3 regions of the Saccharopolyspora sp. NPDC050642 genome follow, and region 3 is predicted to be linked to each of the others. Evidence: riboswitches for the same ligand, from Rfam matches in the RefSeq annotation. Region 3 holds a riboswitch; each other region holds the start of a gene.
What was found. A riboswitch is a leader RNA that binds a small molecule or an ion and turns the genes downstream of it on or off. The one in region 3 is predicted to bind glycine.

Region 1: another riboswitch for glycine. It lies ahead of gcvP (aminomethyl-transferring glycine dehydrogenase); the one in region 3 lies ahead of gcvT (glycine cleavage system aminomethyltransferase GcvT).
Region 2: another riboswitch for glycine. It lies ahead of gcvH (glycine cleavage system protein GcvH); the one in region 3 lies ahead of gcvT (glycine cleavage system aminomethyltransferase GcvT).

Annotation. Positions count from the first base shown of each region.
Region 1 is NZ_JBFAIN010000003.1:128,903-132,171, forward strand. Features, by position in the region: gene gcvP (aminomethyl-transferring glycine dehydrogenase) at 1-1,331, opposite strand, end outside; glycine riboswitch at 1,504-1,605, opposite strand; gene AB0H93_RS07325 (MerR family transcriptional regulator) at 1,693-2,262, opposite strand; gene AB0H93_RS07330 (bifunctional nuclease family protein) at 2,502-2,978, opposite strand.
Region 2 is NZ_JBFAIN010000012.1:38,262-41,530, forward strand. Features, by position in the region: gene AB0H93_RS20035 (helix-turn-helix domain-containing protein) at 1-835, opposite strand, end outside; glycine riboswitch at 948-1,052, shown strand; gene gcvH (glycine cleavage system protein GcvH) at 1,203-1,574, shown strand; gene AB0H93_RS20045 (L-serine ammonia-lyase) at 1,604-2,959, shown strand.
Region 3 is NZ_JBFAIN010000017.1:147,801-151,069, reverse strand. Features, by position in the region: gene glyA (serine hydroxymethyltransferase) at 1-766, opposite strand, end outside; gene gcvT (glycine cleavage system aminomethyltransferase GcvT) at 792-1,895, opposite strand; glycine riboswitch at 2,011-2,111, opposite strand; glycine riboswitch at 2,112-2,211, opposite strand; gene AB0H93_RS25205 (TetR/AcrR family transcriptional regulator) at 2,288-2,914, opposite strand; gene AB0H93_RS25200 (acyl-CoA dehydrogenase family protein) at 3,016-3,269, shown strand, end outside.

The DNA.
Region 1 (3,269 bases), on a different contig from region 3:
GCCAGGTGCGCCCGCGTGGTGGTCTCGTCGCAGCTGATGCCGACGTGGTCGGCGTCCACGCGACGGAGGTTGATGCCGCCCCGGCGGGCCGTGGCGACGACGTCGTCGGCCTTGCCCGGCACCTTCGCGACGATCGTGTCGAAGAACTCCTGGTGCAGCACCTCGACGCCGCCGCGGCGCAGCTGCTCGGCGAGCACCGCCGCCATCCGGTGCGCGCGGGTCGCGATCGACCGCAGCCCGGCCGGACCGTGGTAGACCGCGTACATCGACGCCACGACGGCCAGCAGCACCTGCGCGGTGCAGATGTTGCTGGTGGCCTTCTCGCGGCGGATGTGCTGTTCGCGGGTCTGCAGCGCCAGCCGGTAGGCCTGGTTGCCGTCGGCGTCGACGCTCACGCCGACCAACCGCCCCGGCAGCTGCCGTTCGAGGCCCTTGGCCACGGCCATGAACCCGGCGTGCGGGCCGCCGAACCCCATCGGCACGCCGAACCGCTGGGTGTTGCCGACCACCACGTCCGCGCCGATCTCGCCGGGCGAGCGCAGCAGCGTCAGCGCCAGCAGGTCGGCCGCGACGACGGCCTTCCCGCCGCGCCGGTGGACCTCCGCGATGATCTCCTCGTGGTCCCGCACCGCACCGGAAGCGCCCGGGTAGGACAGCAGCACGCCGAAGAACTCGCCGTCCGGCAACGCCTGCGCGCCCGCGGCGAGGTCGGCGACGACGACCTCGATGCCCAGCGGCTCCGCGCGGGTCTCGATCACCGCGATGGTCTGCGGCAGCGTGTCGGCGTCCACCACGAACCGCGGCGACTTCGACCGGCCCGCGCGGCGCACCAGAGTCATGCCCTCGGCCGCGGCGGTGGACTCGTCGAGCATCGACGAGTTGGCCACCGGCACCCCGGCCAGGTCCGCGACCATCGTCTGGAAGTTCAGCAGCGCTTCGAGCCGGCCCTGCGAGATCTCCGGCTGGTACGGCGTGTAGGCCGTGTACCAGGCGGGGCTCTCCAGCACGTTGCGCAGGATCACCGGCGGCGTGACCGTGCCGTAGTAGCCGAGCCCGATCATCTCGGTGTGCGGGCGACAGCGGCGCGCCAGCTCGCGCAGCTCGGCCAGCGCCTCGGACTCGGTGGCCGGCTCCGGCAGCGCCAGCTGCAGGTCGCCTTCCCGGATCGTGTCCGGCACGGCGTTCTGCCCCAGCTCCTCCAGCGAGCCGACACCGATCACGTCGAGCATGCGCGCGAGCTCGGCCGGCATCGGGCCGACGTGCCGGTCGGCGAACGGCGTGCCGTGCTCCAGGGCGGCCAGGGGAATGCGGTCGTGGGTCACGTCGGTCATCGCCAAACCTCAATCGTCGCGGCGGCAAAGGGCGGCAGGCAGCCGGAACTGCCCTGCTCTCCCCCTCTGTCACTGTCCGCGAAGCGAACGCCTGAGAGCTTCACCCGGGAACCGGGCTTGCACCGTCGGCGGGGTGCACCACGGCCGTGGTGCGCCCTCTTTCCAGAGGTATCTCGCCCGTGCGGTCCAGGTGGCCTGAGAGGTTGTCGGGGAGGGTTGCTCCTTCGGCGCCGACCGCGGCCTAGGCCGGGCCGGACTCTCCCGCACGGGGTCGGCGATGTGCCGCAGCTTACCCGATCAGGGGGTCCGAGCGGACCAGCGATGTCACCGGCCGCACACCACCCGGTCGGGTCCGATCGGCTCAGCCGGTCTCGGCCTGCCGGTCGCGCCGCCGGCGGGACAGCTCGTCGTCCATCGGGACCAGCTCCGCGCCGTCGGCCCGTTCCGCCGGGAAGTCGTGGATCGTGCCGCTGATCTCGCGCATCGCACCGCTGACGGCGATGCCGAACACCCCTTGGCCACCCTGCAACAGGTCGACCACCTCCTCGGCAGAGGTGCACTCGTAGACCGTCGTCCCGTCGCTGAACAGCGTCAGCCTGGCCAGGTCCTGCACTCCCCGGTTGCGCAGGTGTTCCACCGCGACCCGGATGTTGTGCAGCGACACCCCGGTGTCCAGCAGCCGCTTGACCACCTTGAGCACCAGGATGTCCTTGAACGAGTACAGCCGCTGCGAACCGGAGCCGGCGGCGCCGCGGATGGACGGGCCGACCAGCTTGGTGCGCGCCCAGTAGTCCAACTGGCGGTAGGTGATGCCGGCGATCTGGCAGGCGGCCGGACCCCGGTAGCCGACCAGTTCGTCCGGCAGCGAGGCGTCGGGGAACAGCTCGCCCTGCTCCACGGCAGCATCCCGGTTGGACGCTTCCTCGACCACGCCTGCCTCCCCTCGTCCGGCACGAAGCCGACGACGACGATCACCAGCTCCCGGACCATCGCGGTCCGAGGCCGCGAACACCGCCCAGCGGCCGAATCACACCGGGGCAATTCGCGTAAGTTCGACGGTATGCCTGCCCCGCGGGGAGGTCAACGCGACGCGCGGGGCACCCTGACGACCCGGCCCCCGCCTGCTCGCGCAGACGGGGGCCGGGCTGTGTCGTCGGTCGATCGGCGGGCTCAGGTGTCGGCGCCGCGGAAGTCCTCCGGGGAGACGGAGTCCAGGAACTCGCGGAACTTCTCCACCTCGTCCTCCTGCTCGTCCGGGATGATCAGCCCCGCCTCGTCCAGCACCGATTCGTCGGCGTGGATGGGCACCCCGATGCGCAGCGCCAGCGCCACCGAGTCGCTCGGCCGCGCGGAGACCCGCACATCCCCGTCGAACACCAGCTCGGCGAAGAAGGTGCCGTCCTGCAGGTCGGTGATCCGCACCTGTTCCAGGTCGCGCCCGAGGGCGCCGATGACGTCCTTCAACAGGTCGTGGGTAAGGGGTCTCTGCGGCCGCACGCCCTGCTGCTCCAGCGCGATGGCGGTCGCCTCGACCGAGCCGATCCAGATCGGCAGGTAACGCTCGCCGTGCGCCTCGCGCAACAGCAGAATCGGCTGGTTTGCTGGTAGTTCAACTCGCACGCCGACGACGCGCATCTCGCTGCTCATCGTCACATCGCCTCCTCCAGCGCGCCGAAGCGTGACATCCCCGTCGAGGATCGCGCACCGACGCCTCCGACGCTACCCGCGTTGCGGCGGACACGCCCATCCCTTTAGCGGTCTGGTCGACCACCGAATCCGCGGCCTTCCTGCCGGTGCATCTGGCCCGAACCGCTGGCTGAGCTCTTCATCGAGCATTACCAGCACGATACACCGCCGACCCGTCCGCCGGACCGGTCGAAAGGCGGCCGCTACAACGTGGAAACCGGTTGCGACGGCGGGAAATTCCCCGCGCGGGGA
Region 2 (3,269 bases), on a different contig from region 3:
GCACCTGCTCGGCGGACCGGCGGCGCTCCGCGTCCGCCACCGCCCGCCACCGCAGCAGTTGCAGCGCGACCAGCGGCGCGGTGTCGGCGAACGCGGTGGAGCGCTCCTCGGAGACCTCCCCGGGCACCACGGCCCACATCGAGCCGAGCAGCTCGCCGCCCATCCGGATCGGCACCACCAGGCGGGGCAGGGTGCCGTCCTGCTGGGCGGGCACGAAGATCGCCGAACTGCCCTTGCTGAGCTGGCGGAACGTGCCGCGGGCCCGGAACTTGGCGAGCACCTCGTCGGGCTGCTTCCGGCCCATGATCGTCGACACCCGCGCCGGGTCGGTCAGGTCCTGCCGGGCGGAGTAGGCCAGGACCTGGGAGTGCGCGTCCTCGATCGTGACCGGCGCGTCCACCACGTCGGCGACCGCGTCGGCGAGGCGGAACAGGTCGCCGACCCCGGTGCCGCGCGCGTCGGCCTCCTCGATGCCGGTCCCGGCCAGCGCCGCCCGGATCAGCCACACCAACTGCGCCCAGCCGGTACCCGGCCGGACCTCCACCAACGCCACTCCGGCTTCCTCGGCCGCCGCGGCCACCGCGTCGTCCGCCGAGATCGGCGGCTTGAGCAGCACCGCTGCCGCGCCCTGCGCGCCGCAGGCCCTCGCCAGCCGCTTCGCCTGCTCGCGATCCGCGACGGCCACGCCCAGCACGAGGTCGCCGCCCGCCGCGGTCGGCGGCTCATCGGGTTCGGCGATGACGACGTCCCCTACGCAGACCGTCGGCTCTGGGCTGACCACGGTGCGCAGCAGTGTGGGGCCGACCCGTTCGACCAGCGCCCGGATGTCCAGCATCACCGGCCTCCTGAGTGCTTCGGGCCGCCGCCGGTCAGGTGGGGGAGGGCATTGACACCAGGGCTGGCCCGTTTATCGTTGCTGAGCACATCGACAATCGCATACCGGCCGTCGACCCCGTGCGGGAGAGACCTTGAGGGCTCACGCCGAGCCGTCAGGGCGCCGAAGGAGCAAGACTCCCCACAAACTCTCAGGCACCCATGACCGTTCGGGCGAGGCAACTCTGGAAAGCGCGCGTCATCCCTGACGCTCCACCCACGGTGCAAGCCGCGAGAAACCGCGGCGAAGCTCTCAGGTTCCGAAACAGAGGGGGAGGCCCAGCCCCGCTCGGGCATCCCTGCCCCCGAAAGCCTTGGAGCCTCCCGCCATGTCCCTGCCTGCGAACCTGCGCTATACCGAAGAGCACGAGTGGATCGAGGACCGCGACGAGCTGGTCCGGATCGGCATCACCCAGCACGCCGCGGACGCGCTCGGCGACATCGTCTTCGTGCAGCTGCCCGAGGTGGGGGAGCAGATCGAGGCGGGCCAGGCCTGCGGCGAGCTGGAGTCCACGAAGTCCGTCAGCGACCTGTTCGCGCCGGTCACCGGCGAGGTCGTGGCGATCAACGAGTCCGTCGTGGACGATCCGGCGCTGGTCAACTCCGAGCCCTACGGCGAGGGCTGGCTGCTGGAGGTGCGCACCTCCGACACCGGTGCTCTGCTCACCGCCGAGCAGTACGCCGCGGTGATCGCGGAGTAGCGGGGATTAGGCGAGGGAGGAGACGGTCAATGGCGATCAGCGTCTTCGACCTGTTCTCGGTCGGTATCGGGCCGTCCAGTTCGCACACGGTCGGCCCGATGCGCGCGGCCCGGCTGTTCGTGCAGCGGTTGCACGGCGAGGGACGGTTGCCGCAGGTCAAGCGGATCAAGGCGGAACTGTTCGGGTCGCTCGGCGCGACCGGGCACGGGCATGGCAGCCCGAAGGCGGTGCTGCTCGGCCTCGAGGGGCACAGCCCGGAGACCGTCGACCCGGCGGCGGTGGAGGGCCGGGTCGCCGAGATCCGGGAGACCGGGCGGCTGCGGCTCGACGGCGTGCAGGAGATCCGGTTCACCGTGGACCGCGACCTGGTGATGCACCGGCGCAAGTCGCTGCCGCTGCACCCCAACGGGATGCGGTTCACCGCGACCGGCACCGACGGGGTCGAGCTGGAGAGCGCGGTCTACTACTCGGTCGGCGGCGGTTTCGTCGTCGACGAGGACGCCACCGGCACCGATCGGATCAAGCCCGACGCGACCGCGGTGCGGTACCCGTTCCGGACCGGCGCGGAACTGCTCGCCCGCACCGAGGAGTCCGGGCTGCCGATCAGCGGCGTCATGCTGGCCAACGAGCTGTCCTGGCGCGGCGAGGACGCCGTGCACAAGGAGCTGCTGGGCATCTGGCAGGTCATGCGCGAATGCGTGGACAACGGATGCCGGAACTCCGGTGAACTGCCCGGCGGGCTCAAGGTCCGGCGGCGGGCGGCGGAGCTGGCCGCTTCGCTGACCGAGCACGACGATGCGCTGGAGTGGGTGACGCTCTTCGCGCTCGCGGTGAACGAGGAGAACGCGGCCGGCGGGCGCGTGGTGACCGCGCCGACCAACGGCGCGGCCGGGATCGTCCCCGCGGTGCTGCACTACTACATGCGGTTCGTGCCGGGCGCCGACGACGCCGGCGTGGTGCGCTTCCTGCTCGCGGCCGGTGCGGTCGGCGTGCTGTTCAAGGAGAACGCATCGATCTCCGGTGCCGAGGTCGGCTGCCAGGGCGAGGTCGGGTCGGCGTGCTCGATGGCGGCCGCCGGGCTCGCCGAGGTGCTCGGCGGGACCCCGAGCCAGGTGGAGAACGCCGCGGAGATCGCGATGGAGCACAACCTCGGGCTCACCTGCGACCCGATCGGCGGTCTCGTGCAGATCCCGTGCATCGAGCGCAACGCGGTCGCGTCGGTGAAGGCGATCACGGCGGCGCGGATGGCGCTGCGCGGCGACGGCACCCACTTCGTCTCGCTGGACAAGGTCATCAAGACCATGCGCGAGACCGGCCGGGACATGAAGGTCAAGTACAAGGAGACGGCTCGCGGCGGCCTCGCCGTCAACGTCATCGAGTGCTGACCCGCCGCACGCCCGGTGAGTGCATGGGAACTTTCCTGTCACCACCGGGCCGTGTGGTGCGTGCATGGGAACTTTCCTGTCACCACTAGGCCGTGCGGTGCGAGCTCGGGAACTTTCCTGTCAACAGGCCGGTTCCTGCGGTGCGTGCATGGGAACTTTCCTGTCACCACCGGGCCGTGCGGTGCGTGCATGGGAACTTTCCTGTCAACAGGCCGGTTCCTGCGGTGCGTGCATGGGAACTTTCCTGTCACCGATGACCCACCGGGCGCCTTTGTGGAGCCGTTCCGGCCGTCGGCTCCGGTGCGAGGAT
Region 3 (3,269 bases):
AGTTGAACTTCTTCGCGAACTCCGTGTCCGCCGACAGGATCACGCCACCGCGCGGACCGCCGAGCGTCTTGTGCGTGGTGGTGGTGACGACGTGGGCGTGCGGCACCGGGCTCGGGTGCAGCCCGGCGGCCACCAGGCCGGCGAAGTGCGCCATGTCGACCATCAGGTAGGCGCCGACCTCGTCGGCGATCTCCCGGAACCGCTTGAAGTCCAGCTGCCGCGGGTACGCCGACCAGCCGGCGATGATCAGCTGCGGCTTGTTCTCCCGCGCCAGCTTGGCGACCTCGTCCATGTCGACGCGGTGGTCGTCCTCGCGCACGTGGTACGGCACCACGTTGTAGAGCTTGCCGGAGAAGTTGATCCGCATGCCGTGGGTCAGGTGACCGCCGTGCGCCAGGTCCAGGCCCATGATCGTGTCACCCGGCTTGAGCAGCGCGAACATCGCAGCCGCGTTGGCCTGCGCGCCCGAGTGCGGCTGCACGTTGGCGAAGCTCGCGCCGAAGAGCTCCTTGACCCGGTCGATGGCCAGCTGCTCGATGACGTCGACGTGCTCGCAGCCGCCGTAGTAGCGGCGGCCCGGGTAGCCCTCGGCGTACTTGTTGGTCAGCACCGAGCCCTGCGCCTCGAGGACGGCCTGCGGTGCGAAGTTCTCCGAGGCGATCATCTCCAGCGTGCTCTGCTGGCGGTTGAGTTCGGCGCCGACCGCCGCCGCCACCTCGGGGTCCACCGCGGCCAGCTGGTCGTTGAACAGGTCCGGTGTCGACATGGTGTTGCCTCCTGTGTATTTCTCTTCAGGCATTGCGGCGGTAGAACGGCAGCTCGACGACCTGCACCGCGACGGCCTTGCCGCGGATGTCGACCTGCAGCTGCGTGCCGGGTTCGCTGTGGTCGCGGTCCACGTAGGCCATCCCGATCGGGTGGCCGAGCGTCGGGGAGGGGGCGCCGCTGGTCACGACGCCGATCTCGGCGCCGTCGGCGTCCAGCACGCGGTAGCCGTGCCGGGGCGCCCGGCGCTGCTCGGTGCTCAAGCCGACCAGCGTGCGCTCGGTGGGCTTCTCGGCCGCGGCGGCCAGCGCGTCCTTGCCGACGAAGTCGCCGGCCTTGTCCAGCTTGACCACCCGGCCGAGGTTGGCGTGGAAGGGCGTGAGCTCGGCGGACAGCTCGTTGCCGTACAGCGGCATGCCGGCCTCCAGCCGCAGCGTGTCGCGGCAGGACAACCCGGCGGGCTGCAGCCCGTGCTCGGCGCCGGACTCGGTCAGCGCCTGCCAGACCGCCTCGGCGTCGCCGGGCTCGGTGAACAGCTCGAAGCCGTCCTCGCCGGTGTAACCGGTGCGCGCCAGCAGCACGTCCTTGCCCGCGACCCGGCTGCGGTAGCCCGCGTAGTACTTGACCTCGGCGAGGTCGGTGTCGGTCAGCGGCGCGAGGATCGCGACCGCGTTCGGGCCCTGCACCGCGATCAGCGCGTAGTCGTCGGAGACGTCCTGGTGCTCGGCGTCGAAGCCGCCGATGCGCTCGGCCAGCTCGGCGGAGACCACGGCGGCGTTCGCCGCGTTGGCCACCACCAGGAACTCCTCGTCGCCGAGCCGGTAGACGATCAGGTCGTCGAGCACGCCACCGGCGGCGTTGCAGATCATCGTGTAGCGGGCGCGGCCGGGCTTGATCGCGGACGCGTTGGCGACCAGCGCGTAGTCCAGCGCCGCGGCGGCCTGCGGCCCGCTGATCCGGATCTCACCCATGTGGGTCAGGTCGAACAGGCCGGCGCCGGTGCGCACCGCGTTGTGCTCGGCGGTGTCGCCCGAGTAGCGCAGCGGCATCCGCCAGCCGGCGAATTCGGTGAACGTCGCCCCGAGGGCTTCGTGCACGTGGTGCAAGGGCGTCTGTCGTGGCGACGACATGGTGAGACTCCTCCTGGTGGGCGCCGGTCGGCAGTCGAGGGCCGGTCAGCTCACTGAGTCCAACCTTATCGGGGATGCCTCGACCTCGACCTGCGCGGGCTTGCGCTGGTCGGGCGGTCTCCCCGGAGTCATTGGCCTGAGAGTTTCGCCGCCCGCGAGGGGGCGGCTTGCACCGTGGGCGAGAAGCGGGCGCTTCTGCTTTTCTCCGTGTTCGCCTGGTGCCGTGCGGTGCCGGTGCCTGAGAGTTTGCTGGGGAGAATTGCTCCTTCGGCGCTCCGGTCCCGGAACGGGCCGGAGTCTCTCCCGCACGACGTCGTGGGCGCGGTATTCGGTTGTGCGAACAGGACGCTACGAACCGGCGTGACCCACGTCAACCGGGCGGGTGAGTGATCTCAGGCGGAGAGCTCGCCGTACTGCTTCTCCAGGCCGTCGACCAGGGCGGCCAGGGCCAGCTCGAAGCTGTCGGCGTCGATCTCCGCCGCGTGCTCGCGGAGCAGGTGGGCCTTGTTCAGGTGCGGGAAGCGGTCGCCGTAGAGCGCCGCGTCGTCCGGGAAGCCGCCGCTGAAGGAGCCCATCGCCGAGCCCACCACCAGGTACTTCGTCGAGGCGCCGATCATCGTGGCGTAGCGCTGCGGCCAGCCCGCCCTGGTCAGGCCGCCGTGCACCGCGTCCGCCCGGCGCAGCGCGTTCTCCCGGCGGGCCGGGCCGTAGGCCAGGAACGGGACCAGGTTCGGGTGGGCGATCAGGGCGGCCCGGTAGGAGCGCGCCCAGGTGCGGAGGCCGGTCGTCCAGTCCGCGTCGAAGCCGGAGACGTCCACCGCGGTCATCACGTCGTCGGCGATCTCGTGCAGCAGCTCGTCCTTGGTCGACACGTGGTTGTACAGCGACGCCGCGCGGACGCCGAGCCGTTCGGCCAGCCGCCGCATGGACAGCGCTTCGAGACCGTCGGCGTCGATGATCTCCAGGCCGATCCGCCGGATGCGTTCCGGCGACAGCCGGGGGGTGGTCGGTCTGGGCACGTCTTCTCCTCGTCGGATCCCTTGCGGCGGTCGCCGGGACCGCCTTAGGCTGCCACAAAACTAACGACGTTAGTTAGCTGGCCGCAGGAAAGGATCCGGCGATGGTCGACTTCTCGCTGTCCGACACAGAACGCGACATCCGCGACTGGGTGCGCAACTTCGTCCAGCGCGAACTGGTGCCGCTGGAACAGGAGGTGCTGCGCCGCGAGCGCGCCGGGGAACGCGGCCTGACCAAGGACGAGCAGCGGGAACTGCAGGACAAGGCGAAGCAGGCCGGGTTCTGGGGCGTGCAGACGCCCGAGGAGTACGGCGGCATGGGCCTGTCGGCGGTGATGACGGCGCTCATCGAGGTCGA